4 regions of the Pseudodesulfovibrio tunisiensis genome follow, and region 2 is predicted to be linked to each of the others. Evidence: predicted binding sites of a transcription regulator. Region 2 holds the regulator's gene; each other region holds the start of a gene.
The links. Region 2 encodes sigma-54, which starts transcription at its own class of promoters, with help from an activator protein. Its sites were predicted from a motif close to CTGGCACGGNNNNTGCTT; they were not measured.

Region 1 (4,199 bases), 810 kb from region 2:
TGGATCTGGAATTCGGCAGGGTGGAAATCGAAATGCGGCCCGACCTGGCCCCGGCCCACTGCAAACGGATCAAGGAACTGGTCCGCACGGGATTTTACGACGGCGTGGTATTCCACCGCGTGATCGACGGCTTCATGGCCCAGACCGGCGACCCCACGGGCACGGGCAGAGGCGGTTCCGGCCAGAACATTCCCGCGGAATTCAACAGCGAGCCTCATGTGCGCGGCACCGTGAGCATGGCCCGCGCCTCAAGCCCGAACAGCGCGGACAGCCAGTTCTTCATCTGTTTCGAAACCGTGCCGAGCCTGGATCGCAACTATACGGTCTGGGGCAAGGTGACCAAGGGCATGGAATACGTGGACATGATCACCAAGGGCGACAAATGGGCCAACGGCATGGTCAAGAATCCGGACAGGATCGTCTCCATGAAGGTCGCTGCCGACGTGCAGAAGGCCCAATAGCCAGACAAGTCGAACCAATCGAAACGCCGCGCCCCCATTCGGGACGCGGCGTTTTTTCATCATGCATGCAGGCATCCGCGGAATCAACTGCGGCTGGAATCCATGAGCAGACGGCTCATGCGCAGAATGCAGTCATCGTTTCCCGAGGGGTCCGGGTCCACGGCCACGGCATTGATGAATCGGGCCGAGACATTGCCCTGCCCGTCCACTCCCTCGATGAAGAACGCACCCAGCTCATAGACATAAATCGAATTTCTGCCGGAAATCGGCGGCTGCCGAGGGTCGTAGAACGCCATGAGCGCGACCCGGGGGCTGTCCATGGGATCATCGTACACGCTGCCCTCGACCGCATTCCTGGACGAATCCCAATACGCATAGGGGTCCTCGCCCAGAAGATCGTTCACTCCCTGCTTGACCGGCCCGGCGCTGTTGCCCGGCTCCAGCAGCAGTTCGTCGCCCGGTTCCACCAAGGTGTCGTTGGACCCGGTGCACCCCGCGATGTTCTCGCGCACCGCATCCGCCCCGGTCACGGGATCGCCCTTGTTCACGGGCGGCAGGTCCACGAGGTTGTACTGCCCCGGAGCAATGGCGAGCTGCGGATCACCGGGCTTGATGATGATCTGCGTGCCCACGTCGCCCTGATCGTAGCCAAGCACGTTCACCGAAGCGAGCTCGCCCGGACTTTCCACGTCCAGTTCCCCGTTCCCGTAGCCCTTGGTGCCCGGGTCCGCATAGTCGTCCCACTCGAACTTGGTGGGTACCACGAACGGCTTGACGCACTTGGAGCCGCACACCGGAACCAGCCCGGCCCGGGCCGTGACCGAAAGGTCCACCACGGGCACGCCAATGACTCCGCCGAAATGCAATGCCAGGGGATTTTCCCGTTCCCGGCTGAGCGTAATGGTCACTTCCACCTGATCGGGATCATCAGGATCGGGCGCTCCGTTTCCGAGAAACACGATGTCCGCATCCTGTATCGCGACCGCAACCTGATCCGCCTCATCCATGTTTCTGGCGGCATATGCCCTGATCACGGCCCGCAGTCCCGTGAAATCCCGACCATAGGCAAGCAGGGAATTGGCCCCGGCAAGCGCGGCGGTATCAGCAGCGGTCTGCAACCGGGCCCGCTTGAGATGAATGTGTCCCAGATCCACGGCCAGAGCCACCATGCCCATGATCACGGTCATGGACAGGGCCACAACCACGCTGGCAAGCCCATGCTCATCCCTGAATACATGATGAAAACGCATCACGACGCCCTCACTCCATTTTGGCCACGGCTGCGGTTGTCACTCCCTGCGGCATGAACTCCTCCCACGGAAAGATCGTATATCCGGAAAAATCATAGGCCAGCTCGACCTGCACTTCCTGCCCCAGACCGGGATTCGAGGCCGTGGTCACGGCCACATCCAGATTCTGATCCATGAGTCCGGCACGGGAGACGCATTCCCGCACCGCCTCGGTGGGGTCATGGCCTCTGGAAGCCATGATCACGCCTTCCCGCGCGGCACGGGCAAGGACATGGTTGATGTCGATGAACTTGGAAATGTCCCAGACCCCGGCCATGATCGGAATCAGGACCAAGGCCAGTGCCAGGGCGAATTCCACGGCGGCCGCGCCTTGTCTGCCTTCCTGCGTGCGCTTCATGCTCACCGCTCCCGGGTCATGACCGCGGTCGCCGCGACCTGATTCACGCTTTCAAGGCCGGGCACGATGGAACCGACCACCACGAATTCAAAGGGGACGGAAACGGAAACCGACACGGGCTGGCCGGAATTTCGCTCACCCACGCTCACGTTCGGAGTCTGATCCAGACCGCCCGAAGCGATCTCCCCGATCACCCGGTCCAGTATGTCGTTTTCCTCGGCCTCGACCAGAATGGCCATGCGCGCGCCCTCGTTGGCTGCGCCGCGTACCACGCTCTGCGTCCAGTACAGCCGGGCGAAATCCATGATCCCCAACAGAACCACCACAAACAGCGGCAGGATCAGCGCGGTTTCCACCACGGCCTGTCCACTTCTGCTTCGCGTATTCCGTCTGTCGTTTCTCATGCTTTGCCTCGTCCGGTTTCGGGCACACGGCCCCACCCGAACCAAAGCAAGGCACATGCCAAATCCGGGCACCGACACCAGGTCCAAAAACATGTATTATTTCAAGATGGTTATGAAGAACAGAAAACAGGAAGGCAAAAGGAGTCAAACCGCCCGATCCACCAAAAAGAGAGTTCACCGGTCGCCAATACATGATTTATGGATCATTCGACATTCTCGCCGGCATCCTCGGCAGCAGGGCCCAGCACATGCTCCAACTCCCGACGGAGGTCCTCCATGGTCATGGGCTTGGCCACATAGCCGTCCATGCCGTGAGACAGAAAACGCTCCCTGTCGTTGGGCATGCTGTGGGCCGTCAGGGCAATGATGGGCACCCTGCCCCGCTGCCCGGGCAAATCCCGTATTGCCCGAACCGCTTCCAGTCCATCCATCTGCGGAATGCGGATATCCATGAAAATGCAGTCGAACGCCTGCTCCGAGGCCATTTTCAATGCCTGAGGACCTGTCGAGGCTGTCGCGACCTTGTGCCCGAGGATTTCCAGAAACCGGCGTGCGGCAAGCCGGTTCACGGCCTCGTCCTCGACCAGCAGAACCCGATGGCAAACCTGTGCCCCCGTCTGCGTTCCCGAACTCACCTGTTCCGGCAGGGGAAGCGACACAGGAATGGACAGAAGCGCTTCGGTTCCCTTGTCCGGTTCGCTGCTCAGGCACAGTTCGCCGCCCAGCAAAAACACCAGATCACGGACCACACGCAGGCCAAGTCCCTTGTGCAGATAATCGCCCGAGTACGGGAGTCCGTTCGTCGTCTCGAACCGGAAGAGATCGGCAAGCTGTTCCACATTCATGCCCTTTCCCCTGTCCGCGATGCGAAGGACAAAGACTGCACCGCGCTCCACCCGGGAGTCGGTCACGGCCAGCATTTCCAGATCGACGTCCTGACGGGAAAACTTCAAGGCATTGGAAAGCAGGTTGAACAGAATCTGCCGCAGCTTGTCGGCATCGCCACACAGCAGCGAAGGAGTTCCCCGGGCAATGGAAACGTGCAGCTCGGCACCGCACTGCTTCAGCGTGGGCCGAAAAATCCGCATGGCCCATTCAGCCAGTTCCGCCGGGACAAAATGTTCGTGACACGTTTGATCGCGTCGAGGGTCGGCATGAGTCAGGTTGAGCACGTTTTCCAGCGCGGCAAGCAAGGCCCGGCCCGAAGCCACGGCGCTGGCCGCATATTCGCTCTGTTCCTCCTCCAGACCGGAATATTCGAGCAATTGCAGCATGCCCAGCACGGCATTGAGCGGTGTTCGGATTTCATGACTCATGTTGGCAAGAAACAGACTCTTGGCCCTATTGGCAGCCAAGGCAGCCTCCCGGGCAATGATCAATTCCTCCTCGGCCTTTTTCCGCTCGGACTGGTCGATGTGAATGCCCACCACGCGAAGCGGTCTGCCCAGATCATCCCGCATGCAGACCCGCCCCTTGGCCAGAACCCATGTCCATCCGCCATCCGCGTTGAGCAGCCTGTACTCGCATTCGTAGCTTTCGGAATGCCCATCCAGATGCTCCTGAAGCAGCTTGAGCACCCGAGCCTTGTCATCCGGATGAAGCAGGGCCTCCCAACTCTCGAAAAACGGCGGGAACCGATCCGGCATGTACCCGATCATGGTCACGAGATCGTCGCTGAAATCCACCT
Region 2 (4,199 bases):
TCGGCGTGAGCTATCTTCCCCAGGAAAGCTCCATCTTCAAGAAGCTGACCGTCCGCCAGAATCTGGAGATCATTCTGGAACAGACCGACATGACCCGGGCTCAGCAGCGGGCCCGCGCCGACGAGCTGCTGGAGATGTTTACCATCACCAAACTTCAGGATCAGGCCTCCATGTTCCTGTCCGGCGGCGAACGTCGTCGTCTGGAAATCGCCCGGGCCCTGATTCTGGACCCGGATTTCATCCTGCTCGACGAACCGTTTGCCGGCATTGACCCCATTGCGGTCATCGACATTCAGGAAATCATTTCCGTGCTCAAGAGCATGGGCATCGGCGTATTGATTTCCGACCACAATGTGCGCGAGACCCTGAGTATCTGCGACCGCGCCTATCTCGTTTACGAAGGCGCGGTCATTCTGGAGGGAGCTCCCGAGGAAATCGTCCAGAACAGTCAGGCTCGGCAGATATATCTCGGCGAGGATTTTCGCCTGTAAAAGCGGATTCCGCGTTTTTTCCCCTTTTCCCGATTTACACCTCCCGGAAAGGTTTGGTACACTTTTTTCATATCGTGTATCTGCCTGTATATTTTCTATAGTCACGGCATGTTAGGCGGTTTGTCTTGCAGGGGTGCCCAGTGTGTGGCATAGTATCACAAACGATCGGATTACAATAACGCATGATTTGATAATCGAGCACAACCCGGAACGGGCTTCAGCGGCGTTCACAGGGCATCAATATGGGACTGGAACTCAGACAACAACTCAAGCTTTCGCAACAACTGGTCATGACTCCCCAGTTGCAGCAGGCCATCAAGCTGCTGCAACTCTCGCGTTTGGAATTGGTTGAAACGGTTCAGCAGGAACTTCTGGAAAACCCGTTTCTGGACGAATCGGAAACGGACCCCATCGAACCGCAGCATGAAAGCGACCCCAACGAAAAGCTGAGCGAATCCCAGGAAAACGAGGAACTGGTCCGCAATGCGGACTGGGAAAACTATCTCGGTGAATTTTCAAGTACCTCGAAGCAGGCTCAGGTCCGGGAAACGGACCACCCTGAAGAAGGGCTCTCCTTTGAAGCCCGTCTGGCATCGAAACCTTCTCTCGAAGGCCATCTGAGCTGGCAGATTCATCTTTCCGATTTCACGGAACAGGACCTTGCCATCTGTGAAGTCATTCTGGGCAATCTGGACAGCAAGGGATATCTCCAGGCCTCCATTCAGGAAATACAATGCATGGTTTCCGCTCCGGAAGAGAGCATCGAGGCCGTGATCAAACGCATCCAGCGGCTTGATCCGGTGGGCGTGGCATCCCGCACCCCGCAGGAATGTCTGATGGTCCAGATGGAGTTTTTCAAAATGGACGAAGACCCCATTCTGGTCTCGCTGGTTACCGAGCATCTGGAGGACCTTGAAAAGCATCGCTACAAGCCCCTTGCACGCAAGTTCAAGATTTCATTGGAAGAACTCAAGGGCTATCTGGATGAAATCCAGAAGCTCGACCCCATGCCCGGGACTAATTTCAGCAGTACCGAACCATATTACGTCAGCCCGGATGTCTTCGTGTACCGCTACGGCGACGATTTCGTCATCATCCTGAACGAGGACGGACTGCCTCGGCTGCAGATGAATTCCTTCTACATGGACAGCCTGGACGCGGCTCCGGCCAAGGACAAGGAATACTTTCAGGAAAAGATGCGTTCGGCTGCATGGCTCATGAAAAGCCTGTACCAGCGGCAGCGCACCTTGTATAAGGTAGTTGAGAGCATAGTCCGCTTTCAACGCGAGTTCTTCATGAACGGGGTGACCAAACTCAAGCCCCTCATCCTCAAGGAGGTCGCCGAGGACATCAGCATGCACGAATCCACTGTCAGCCGGATTACCACCAACAAGTATGTGTCCACGTCGCACGGAATCTTCGAATTGAAGTTTTTCTTCAACAGTGCGCTGGACCTGGGTGACGGCTCTCAGGTGGGCTCTGAAAGCGTCAAGGCGCTCATCAAGAAGATGATCGCCGAGGAAGATCCCAAGAAGCCGCTGAGCGACGAACGCATCGGCGAGATTCTCAAGGAAAAGCTGGACGTGAACATCGCCCGACGCACCGTGGCCAAGTATCGTTCCGCAATGGACATTCCGTCCTCTTCCAAGCGCAAGCAGTTTTTTTAACAGGTTGTCTGTACCCATCATCAACCAGGAGGGTAACCATGAACATCAGCTTCACCTTTAAGAATTTCGAACCGTCCGATCATCTCAAGGGCTATGCAAACAAGCGGTTTGAAAAGCTTGGAAAGTTTTTCACCGGCGACGAGGTTGCCGAACTGCAGGTGAATTTGCTGGTAGAAAAGTTTCGCCACAAGGCGGACATCGTGCTTACCGCCGACAATATTCATATCTCGGCCTTCGAATCTTCCGAAGACATGTATTCCACCATCGACATGGTGCTGGACAAGGTTGAAGCCCAGCTCAGAAAGATGCGTGAAAAGATGAAGGGCCGCAGCAAGATGGCGCGCGGCAACAAGACCGTGCAAATGAACGTCCTCAGCTTTGATGACCTCAGCGGCGAACGTACGCCGTCGATCGAGCTGACTTCCGAATATGAACCAAAGCCCATGAGCGTGGACGAAGCCGCCATGCAGCTTGAAACCATGGATCACGAATTCCTGGTGTTCCGCAATGCGGAAACCGAAGGCGTCAATGTCATCTACAAGCGCAAGAACGGGGATTTCGGACTGATCGAACCTGGATTCTGACATGATACTTGGTGATTACCTGGACAAGAAACTCATCTTTCCGAACCTCGTTTCCTCGACAAAGTCCGAGGTACTGAAAGAACTTGTCGCCCCCTTGGGCGAAGCATATTCCGAGTTGGACGCGAACGAGGCCGTTCGCGTCCTTCTCGAACGTGAAGGGCTTGGTTCCACCGGCATCGGAGATGGAATCGCCATCCCCCACGGCAAACTCGACGATCTGGACAGGATTCTCGTTCTGGTGGGACGCAGCAGCGAAGGGGTGGAGTTCGATGCGCTCGATCACAAACCCTGCCACATCTTCTTTCTCGTGCTTGCTCCGGCTCAGGTGGCGGGAATGCATCTGCGCATTCTGGCGCATATTTCCCGGCTCCTGCGCGATTCCTCGTTCAGACAGGAATTCATGGATGCCGTGGATGCAGATACCCTCTGGAACCTGCTCAAGAACGCGTAACCAACCGAGTGGCGATGTCTCCGCGCAACACTTTTCCCGTCATCGTGGTCACCGGCATTTCCGGCTCCGGAAAAAGCACGGCTCTCCGGGTATTCGAAGATCTCGGATATTTCTGCATTGACGGCCTGCCAGCGGGCATGGTGCCCAAGCTGGCCGAACTTTTTTCCGGACAGGACAAAAAGCATCGAGGTCTGGTATTGGGCATGGACCTGCGCCAGCCCGATTTCCCTCGGCGCTGGGAAGACGTCGTCAGCCAGTTGCAGGAGCAGCAGGCAGCGGTTCAGGTGGTCTTTCTGGAAGCGCGAATGGACACGCTCGTGCGACGGTACGCCACCACCCGTCGCCCGCATCCTCTGGAAACCCGGGATTTGGGACTGGAGCAGGCGCTGGAGCGGGAACGCGACCTGTTGGACCCCGTCCGGCAGACCGCAGCTCTGGTCATCGACACCACGGGGTATTCCATCCATGACCTCAGACGCGTGATTCAGGAGAAGTGGGCGGCATTCGATGAAGAGGCCAAGGGAATGCGGGTTCATGTCATTTCCTTCGGTTTCAAATACGGAGTGCCTCGGGAAGCTGATCTGGTTTTTGATCTTCGTTTCCTGCCGAACCCGTATTTTGATGAAAAACTGAAGCAGCTTTCGGGCAAGGATGCAGCGGTTTCGAAATATGTTCTGCAAGGGCAGCCCGGCTCGGAATTTCTCGACCGCTATCTTGATTTTCTGGAATACATCCTTCCCCTGTATGCGGAAGAAGGGCGATACAGGATGACGTTGGCACTGGGATGCACTGGCGGCAGGCACAGGTCCGTTGCCGTGGCCGAAGCCGTGTATGCACGGCTCAAGGACAAGGGCTACGCGGCATCCATCGAACACAGGCACCTTGAACTGGGTTGATTCATGGCAGCAAAGCAGAAAAAATCGTGCGGAGGAGGCCAGGTCGGTATTGTGGTGGTAACCCATGGCGGCATGGCGAATGAACTTGTCCAGGCGGCCCAGACCATTCT
Region 3 (4,199 bases), 1.7 Mb from region 2:
AGGGCCAGACCGTTCAGGGCCACGGCCACGCGGAACAGCCCGAACCAGACCTCCTGGGTCGCCTTGCGCCGGAACAGGTGGCGGGCCGCGTGTTCGGAACCGGTCATGTTCACGCTTGCTTCGGTCATTTCCGTCATTGCTCCTCCGCCACTGTGGTGGCGTTGAAATGAAAAAATCCTACAGGGACGCCGAGCCGACCTGCTTGTACTTGTGCGCAATGTGGTCGGCCAGCAGGTTGAACAGGAACGTGATCGCGAACAGGACCAGCGCAATGGCGAACAGCGCGAAATAGTGCATTTCCAGACCGAAGCTGGTCTCGCCCATTTCCGCGGCTATGCTTGCGGGCATGGGCCGAACCGGGTCGAAGATCGATCCCGGAATCATGGCTGCGCCGCCTGCCACCATGAGTACGACCATGGTTTCGCCGATGGATCGGGACATGCCCAGAATCACGGCCGTGGACAGACCGGACAGGGATGCGGGCAGCACGACGCGCGCAATGGTCTCGAACCGGGTCGCGCCAAGGGCCAGCGAGCCTTCGCGCAGTTCGCCCGGTACGGAATGAATCGCGTCCTCGGCCACCGAGGTGATGGTGGGCACGGCCATGAATGCCAGCATGATCGAGGCATTGAGCATGTTGACCCCGAAACGGATGTCGAACAGTTCCAGCATGACCGGAGCCACCACGGCCAGCCCGAAAAAGCCGATGACCACCGAAGGCAGGGACGCGAGCAGCTCGATGAGCGGCTTCACGATTTCCCGCACCTTGTTGGGCGCGATTTCGGCCAGATAGATGGCGGTCATGATGCCCAGCGGAATGGCGATGAGCGAAGAGAGTGCGGTCACGCATACGGACCCGGCGATGAGCGGGAGAATGCCCCATTGCGGCGTCTCGGAAACCGGCTTCCACTTGTCCCCGAAAATGAAGTCGAGGATGGGCACGCCCGCATGATGTTCGCCCACGGCGTCGAAGCCCGTGAATGTGGGCAGGGCCTCGGAAAACAGAAAGTACATGATCAGGCCCAGCGCAATGATCGAAAGGCTGGCGCAGCAGAAGAAAAAGCCCTTGATGATTTTTTCCCTGGCATGTCTGTTCAGCATAAGCCGTCCTTGGGCGCGCCGATCCGCCGGGACGCCGAACGTCCTGGCGGAAGCGCGTTTGTCTGTCTGTTCAGGCCGATTCCGCTACCTGACCGGAACGAATCCGGCTTCCTCGATCAGCTTCTGGCCTTCCGGACTCAGCGTGAAGTCGATGAACGCCCTGGCCTCGGCGGACACGGTGTCGCGGGTATAGAGATTCAGGCCGCGGGACAGGGGGTAGGACTTGTTGATGGCGTTCTGCATGTTGGCTTCCACGCCGTCCACGGTCAGCGGCTTGATTCTGGGATTCAGGAAGCCCAGCCCCACGTAGCCGATGCCCTTCCTGTTGCCCGCGATCTTGGCGGCCATGGCCGCGTTCGACGGCATGCGGGAGACCATCTCGAATTCGTCTTCCTTTTTCATGACCTTCTTGTGCCACACCTCGTAGGTGCCGGAATTGGTCTCGCGGGAGAACAGCGCAATCATGCCCTTGTTGCCGCCCACGTCCTTCCAGTCGCGGATCCTGTCCTGATAGATGTCCTTGAGCTGAGCCGTGGTCAGGCCGTTCACTGCATTGGAGGGATGCACGATGGGCACGAGGCAGTCCAGGGCGATCACGTACTGGACCGGGGTCACGCCGTTGGCCTTGCACTTTTCGGCCTCGGCAGACTTCATGTCGCGGGACATCATGCCGATGTCCGCGGTGCCGTTGATGATGGCCTTGGCTCCGTCGCCCGAGCCGGTGGCGGAGATGGAAAAGGTCACGCCCGGGGTCTTGTTCTGATACGCGGCCACCAGCTTTTTCATGGCCGGGTCCACGGTGGTGGAGCCCTTGACGCGAATCTGGCCGGCAAAGGCCACGGTGGAAGCAATGGCAAACACGACGGTCAGTACAAAAACACTCAGTTTTTTCATGATGTTGTCCTTCCTCAGAATATTTTGGGGTCTGGTCGGCCTCATTTGCGTGGAAAACAACTAGCAAAACCGTGTTACGGGTGCGTGACGCGCAGGCAAAACCTGAGTGACACCTGCAACATTCCTCCGGTGGCACACTACTTGATTATTTCTCCCGATTGGCAAATTATTCCCCCGGAAACCATGCGGAGACATCCATGAAAACGAAATATCTCATCATCGGGGCAGGCCCCACCGGACTGGGCGCGGCCCGCAGGCTCAGGGAACTCGGGGAAGACGACTTCCTGATTCTGGAACGCCACGACCACGCAGGCGGCCTTGCCGCCAGCTTTACCGACTCCCACGGTTTTACGTGGGATATTGGCGGGCATGTGGTATTTTCGCATTATAAATACTTCGACGACCTCATGGACGACTTGCTTGGTGACGAACGGCTGGAGCACCAGCGGGAATCCTGGGTGCGCACCTGTTCCTCATGGGTGCCGTATCCCTTCCAGAACAACGTGCGCCACCTGCCCGAAGGCCCGCGCTGGGAATGCGTGGAGGGCCTGCTGCCCGGCAACCGTCCCGAGGAGCCCCCGACCAGTTTTCGCGAATGGATTCTGCACGTGTTCGGCCCGGGCATTGCCCGATATTTCATGCTGCCCTACAACTTCAAGGTCTGGGCCACCCCGCTCGAACTCATGCAGTATTCATGGATCGGCGAGCGGGTCAGTGTGGTTGATCTGAAAATGGTGCTGGAACGAATCCTCCGAGAGTGTGACGATGTGGCGTGGGGGCCGAACAGCACGTTCAAATTCCCTCTGCACGGGGGCACCGGGGAAATCTTCCGCAGACAGGCAGCACGGCTGGAAGACCGCATCCGCTATGGGCAGAAGGTCGTGGAAATCGACGCGGCAGCCCGGACCGTGCGCACGGTGCAGGGCGAGGTCGTGGAATACGACTTTCTTCTGAACACCGCGCCCCTTGATCTGCTGGCCGGGAAATGGCTGATCTCGCCCGATGCCGAACTCAGGGAGGCCGCTGCCCGGCTTACGCACAATTCCGTGTACGTCGGCGGGGTCGGGCTGGACATGCAGAGCGAGGCGGACCACAATTCCCGATGCTGGATGTATTTCCCGGAAAGCGATTCCCCGTTCTACAGGGTGACGAATTTCCACAACTATTCTCCGAACAACGTGGCTCGTCCCGGGGAGCAGCTCGCGTTCATGTGCGAGACTTCCTGGTCGGATCACAAGCCGGAAAATCTGGATGAACTCATGGACCGGACCATCTCCGGTCTGATAAACAGCGACATGCTCGATGCGGGACGCGTTCCCGACATCGTCACGAAATGGGAAATTGCCGTGGACTACGGCTACCCCGTGCCCTGCCTGCAACGAAACAGTGCCCTTGCCGCGATCCAGCCGAGGCTGGAGGCGCTGGACATCTATTCGCGCGGCCGCTTCGGCGGCTGGAAGTACGAAGTGGCCAACATGGACCACTCCGTGATGCAGGGCGTGGAATGGGCGCAGCGCATGGTCGCCGGCGAACCGGAAACCACCTACTCATGGAAGTGATGCTCTTATGAAAAATGCGATCTACCGGCAGCGCAGGGAAAATCTCAAGCAGCTGCTCTCGGAACGGAAAATCCCGGCCCTGCTCGTGTCCCATGCGGCCAACCGCTTCTATCTGAGCGGCTTCGAGCTGCATGACGCCCAGTGCAACGAGTCCTCGGGCTGGCTCGTGATCACTGCGGACGGCGACGACTATCTTTTCACCGATCCCCGCTACTCGGATGCGGCGGCACAGGTCTGGGACCCGAAAAACATCTGCGTGTACACGGGCGACAAGTTCGGCACCGTGGGCGGATTCCTCAAGGACCACAAGGTCTCGAATCTCGCGTTCGAGCCCAAGGCCTTTCACCTGTTCGACCACGAACGCCTGATCGAGCACGTGTCCCTCACGGCCATTGACGGCCTTGTCGAGGAACTGCGCATCATCAAGGATGCCGAGGAAATCCGGCTCATGGATGACGCCATGCGCCTGAACCACGAAATGTTCGAGCACATGGCAACCTTTCTGCAGCCCGGCCAGACCGAAGTCGAAGTGGCCCGGGAAGTGGAACGCTTCTTCCGCGAAAACGGTGCCGAGGAACTCGCCTTCTCCACCATCGTGGGTGTCGGCCCGAACGCGGCCCTGCCGCATGCCCGGCCCGGCAACGA
Region 4 (4,199 bases), 1.4 Mb from region 2:
TGCTGGACTGGCACAGGGCCGCGCGCATGCCGAGCTTGCGCACGCCGCGCGCCATGCCGTTGACGTGCTGGCCACCGGCCTCGGCAAAGGTGGTCACGCCGGACTTGATGAGCTCGATGCCGCAGGCAAGGGTGGAGAAATACGAATCGTCCTCAAGCAGCGCGCTTTCAAAGGGCCATGTGCGGTCATGCAGCCATGTGAGCAGGTTCACGTCGTCGGCCAGTCCGCGTTCGAGCTGCTGGGAAGTGTGGACGTGGGTGTTGATCAGGCCGGGCAGCACGAGCTTGCCTGTTGCGTCCACGATTTCCGCGTCTTCGGGAATCATGTCCTCGGGCACGCCGCCGATGGCCGCGATCTTGCCCTGACTCACGAGCACGTCGCCGCCCTGAAAGATGCGGCGCTGTTTGTCCATGGTCAGGATGGTTGCGTTGCGGATGAGTGTCGTTGTCATGGTTCCCCCTTGCAATGCATACGGCCATGCTTCGAAAAAACGAAGCATGGCCGTGAATTATTCTGTCGTGTTTCCGGAAACTTATTCGGGAAGGGCCAGCAGAGGCTTGATGATTTCCGCGAATATCTTGCCCGTGGACGTGTCCTTGTGGACCTTCATGAACGGGTAGCCTTCGTCGCCGGAGCGGGCGACTTCCGGATCAATGGGCACGCGTCCGAGGAAGTTCGCGCCCATTTCCCTGGCCAGTTCTTCGCCGCCGCCGGAACTGAAGATGTTGTGGATGGCTCCGCAATCCGGGCAGACAAAGCCGGACATGTTCTCGATCACGCCGAACACGGTGTTTTCCAGTTCACGCACAAAGGAGATGGAGCGGCGCACGTCGTCCACGGCCACGCCCTGCGGAGTGGTCACGATCACGCCGAGCGCGTCGGTGCCCAGAGTCTGGAGCGTGGAGAGCGGCTCGTCGCCGGTTCCCGGAGGGCAGTCGACCACGAGAAAATCGAGATCGCCCCAGGCCACGTCCTCCACGAACTGCTTGATCAGGCCGATCTTGACCGGACCGCGCCAGATCACGGCCTGATTCGGGTCGGGAATCAGAAAGCCGAGGGACATGACCCACAGGTTGCGGTTCCACTGCACGGGTTCCATCTTGCCGTCGGAAACCTTGGGGGCATTGCCCTTGAGGCTGAGCAGGCGGGGGATGGACGGGCCGTGCACGTCAACGTCGAGCAGGCCGACCTTCTTGCCGGCCAGAGCCAGGGCCACCGCAATGTTCGCGGCGACAGTGGACTTGCCAACGCCGCCCTTGCCGGACATGACCACGACCTTGTGCTTGATGCGGGACAGGGTCTTCTTCAGCTTCATGTCTTCCTGGCTGGGACAACCGTTCGGGTTGGAACAGCCGCCGTCTCCGGTAGCCGAAGAACAGCCGTTGCATGCGTCGCTCATATGAGACTCCTTGCGGGTGGTTTGCTTCAATGTTTCGAAGGAGAGTTAACACCTGATGCGGGAATGTCAAATGCCTGTTTGCCAGGTCAGTCGCGCTCCTGTCCCGCGTCGGCATTCGGGACGGGCACAACCGCCGGGGATCGGCGTTCCCCGCAGTTTCTGCAACCGGGCATGGCAAAGTCCGCCAGAGAACCTTGCAGGTAGGCCCGGAGTGTTTCGTCAATGGTTCCAGTCAACCATGGATGCACGGCAATGCCGCCGCGCTCCAGATGCTTGCGGGTGGTGTCGCACACTGCGCCGCAGAGAATGCAAGTTACCCCGCAGGCCATAATGGCGGATGTCCTGTCCATAGGGTCCTTTGAGGGAAGGGATAGGCGGCCTGCGGGGTAAATATGGTTGTCCTGATCTGTCTCGTACAGCCGGTATTCGCTTGCGTTGTCGAATACCGAGGCAAGTCGATCCTGGTAACAAGCCAGGCAAATCAGGTTCTTTGTTTCCGTCATAATCGGCTCCGTCCGCGGGACATTCCGACGCGAACTGACTAGACGCAAAGCATGCGGCGTGCCAAAGAAATATATAAAATAAAAGTATGTAAATACTGGTGTTTACTTTCCCAGTGCGAAGCTGAAAGGGAAGAGGGATGCGCCCGGAATCGTCGGGGCAGGCGAATTATTCGCCCGATTTTTCGCAGCGGGCGAGCATGCGGCGGAGCGTGTCCTTGGAAATGCCGAGTTCCCGGCAGGTGGCCATGCGTTTGCCATCATTGCGTTGCAGCGCCGCGCGCACGGCCCGGCACTTGATCTGTTCCAGCGTGCCGGAAAACAGGGCGTTCGGGTCAGTGGAACCGGACTGTCTGGGCCGGAGGTTCTCGGGCAGATGGTCCACCTGAATGAAGCCCGAGGAGCACAGGATGAACGCGAATTCCAGGATGTTTTCCAGCTCGCGTACGTTGCCCGGGAAGTCATGGCGCATGAGAATGTGCATCACGTCTTCGGAAACCCCGTCCACTTGTTTGCCCTGAATCGCGTTGAATTCCTCGATGAAGTGGTCCAGAAGCAGGCCGATGTCTCCGCGTCGCTCGCGCAGGGGCGGCAACCGCAGGGTGACCACGTTCAGGCGATAGTACAGGTCCTGCCGGAACGTGCCGTCTGCGACCAGTTTTTCCAGATTGCGGTTTGTGGCCGCCACAACGCGTACGTTCGCCTTGACCGGATGCACTCCGCCCAATGGCTCGAACGCCTTTTCCTGAAGCACGCGGAGCAGCTTGACCTGCAATTTTGCTGGCAGGTCGCCGATTTCATCCAGAAAGATCGTGCCGCCGCGTGCCAATTCGAAGCGGCCCGGTTTGTCCTTGCGCGCGTCCGTGAACGCACCGGCCTTGTATCCGAACAATTCGGATTCCAGCAGGGTGTCGGGCAGTGCGCCGCAGTTCACGGCCACGAATGGCCCGTCCTTGCGCGTGCTCAGGTTGTGGATGGCCCGGGCAAACAGTTCCTTGCCCGTGCCGGATTCGCCCAGCAGAAGCACCGTGGCCTCGGAACGGCTTACCTGTGGCAGGATTTCGAATATCTTTTCCAGAGCCGGACTGCGGCCCACGATGTCCTCGAACTTGTACAGTTCCTTGACCCGTTTGCGCATGACCTGAATCTCGGTCAGGTCGCGGAAGGTCTCCACCCCGCCGATCACTTCGCCGCGGGCATTGCGCAACGGCGAGGCGGAAATGGAAATGGGCACCTTTCTGCCGTCCCGGCGTACCACGAAAATCGACTTGTTCGTGATGGGACCGCCATTCTGCAAGCACGCCTTGAGCGCGCAGTTTCCGTCGCACAGGCTGGAGCGGAACACGTCCCAGCATTTGCAGCCCACGGCCTCGGACGCGCTGATGCCCGTGATGCGTTCGGCTGCCTCGTTGAAGTACGTCACGTTCCAGTCCGCATCCACGGTGAACAGCCCGTCGGCAATGGACGAAAATACGTCCTCAAGCGGAAGATCCCTGGGAAACGGCATGACGGCAACCTATCAGGGATACGCACGCACGCCAATAGCCGGGGGATGGGAAAAGAGGCCTTCGGCGACCCTCCCGGGGGGCCCGGGCGCTGCCCGGACCCGTCAAGGAGCAAGGCCCCTTGGATCCCCATTCCGTTTCGGGAAAATCGAGCAGCCGGAGGAATGCCCTGCCGGGACATTTCTCCGGCTGCTCGATTTGCCCGAAACGGGTGGTCCGAAAGAGAGAGTTTTTTTTCTTTGTCTGTTCATTTCCCCCGAGATTCGTTTCTCGGCAGGGCAGGTTTGGCTGTGGTGCGACCAACTACGCCGCCATATGAGCCTGACAAGTTCCCTGTGTTTTTTCAGGCGGCGTAGCACCAAAAAGTTTCGGATTCCTGAACCTTTTTCAAAAGGTTTAGGTCGCCGAAGGCAAAAAAGGGATCAGGACTTGTCTTGAATCCGCGAGGCGGGGTATGGTCGGGGCAAAATGGGCATATTCGGTCGGATTTCGATGGAGGGGGAACCATGGAAAGGTTGCTGGACAAGCATTGGCATCACATTGAGGCGGACGAGGTTGCGCAGTTTCTGGACGTTGATCCCGGGAAGGGGCTGGACGAGCTGGAGGTGGAGCAGCGGCTGAAGCATTTCGGGGAGAACGTGATCACCGGGAAGAAGGGCAGGACGAATCTGGAAAGGTTCCTGCTGCAATTCCATCAGCCGCTTGTCTACATTCTGATAGCGGCAGGGCTGGTGACGGCGTATCTGGGCGAGTGGGTGGATTCGCTGGTCATACTGGCCGTGGTGCTGGTGAACG

Region 1: MPN23_RS16890 (TadE/TadG family type IV pilus assembly protein) is a predicted target of sigma-54. The motif match lies at 2,557-2,574, and genes of this name have one in related genera.
Region 3: MPN23_RS12740 (protoporphyrinogen/coproporphyrinogen oxidase) is a predicted target of sigma-54. The motif match lies at 2,125-2,142, and genes of this name have one in related genera.
Region 4: MPN23_RS10510 (NifB/NifX family molybdenum-iron cluster-binding protein) is a predicted target of sigma-54. The motif match lies at 1,950-1,967, and genes of this name have one in related genera.

Annotation. Positions count from the first base shown of each region.
Region 1 is NZ_CP094380.1:3,582,817-3,587,015, reverse strand. Features, by position in the region: gene MPN23_RS16905 (peptidylprolyl isomerase) at 1-461, shown strand, start outside; gene MPN23_RS16900 (pilus assembly protein TadG-related protein) at 545-1,711, opposite strand; gene MPN23_RS16895 (TadE/TadG family type IV pilus assembly protein) at 1,722-2,108, opposite strand; gene MPN23_RS16890 (TadE/TadG family type IV pilus assembly protein) at 2,111-2,512, opposite strand; gene MPN23_RS16885 (PAS domain-containing hybrid sensor histidine kinase/response regulator) at 2,716-4,199, opposite strand, start outside.
Region 2 is NZ_CP094380.1:781,376-785,574, forward strand. Features, by position in the region: gene lptB (LPS export ABC transporter ATP-binding protein) at 1-491, shown strand, start outside; gene rpoN (RNA polymerase factor sigma-54) at 734-2,158, shown strand; gene hpf (ribosome hibernation-promoting factor, HPF/YfiA family) at 2,197-2,742, shown strand; gene MPN23_RS03900 (PTS sugar transporter subunit IIA) at 2,744-3,193, shown strand; gene rapZ (RNase adapter RapZ) at 3,208-4,089, shown strand; gene MPN23_RS03910 (PTS sugar transporter subunit IIA) at 4,162-4,199, shown strand, end outside.
Region 3 is NZ_CP094380.1:2,641,752-2,645,950, forward strand. Features, by position in the region: gene pstA (phosphate ABC transporter permease PstA) at 1-128, opposite strand, end outside; gene pstC (phosphate ABC transporter permease subunit PstC) at 178-1,101, opposite strand; gene MPN23_RS12735 (phosphate ABC transporter substrate-binding protein) at 1,186-1,995, opposite strand; gene MPN23_RS12740 (protoporphyrinogen/coproporphyrinogen oxidase) at 2,193-3,554, shown strand; gene MPN23_RS12745 (M24 family metallopeptidase) at 3,562-4,199, shown strand, end outside.
Region 4 is NZ_CP094380.1:2,135,191-2,139,389, reverse strand. Features, by position in the region: gene MPN23_RS10520 (amidohydrolase) at 1-451, opposite strand, end outside; gene MPN23_RS10515 (Mrp/NBP35 family ATP-binding protein) at 533-1,399, opposite strand; gene MPN23_RS10510 (NifB/NifX family molybdenum-iron cluster-binding protein) at 1,486-1,749, opposite strand; gene MPN23_RS10505 (sigma-54 interaction domain-containing protein) at 2,069-3,406, opposite strand; gene MPN23_RS10500 (cation-transporting P-type ATPase) at 3,911-4,199, shown strand, end outside.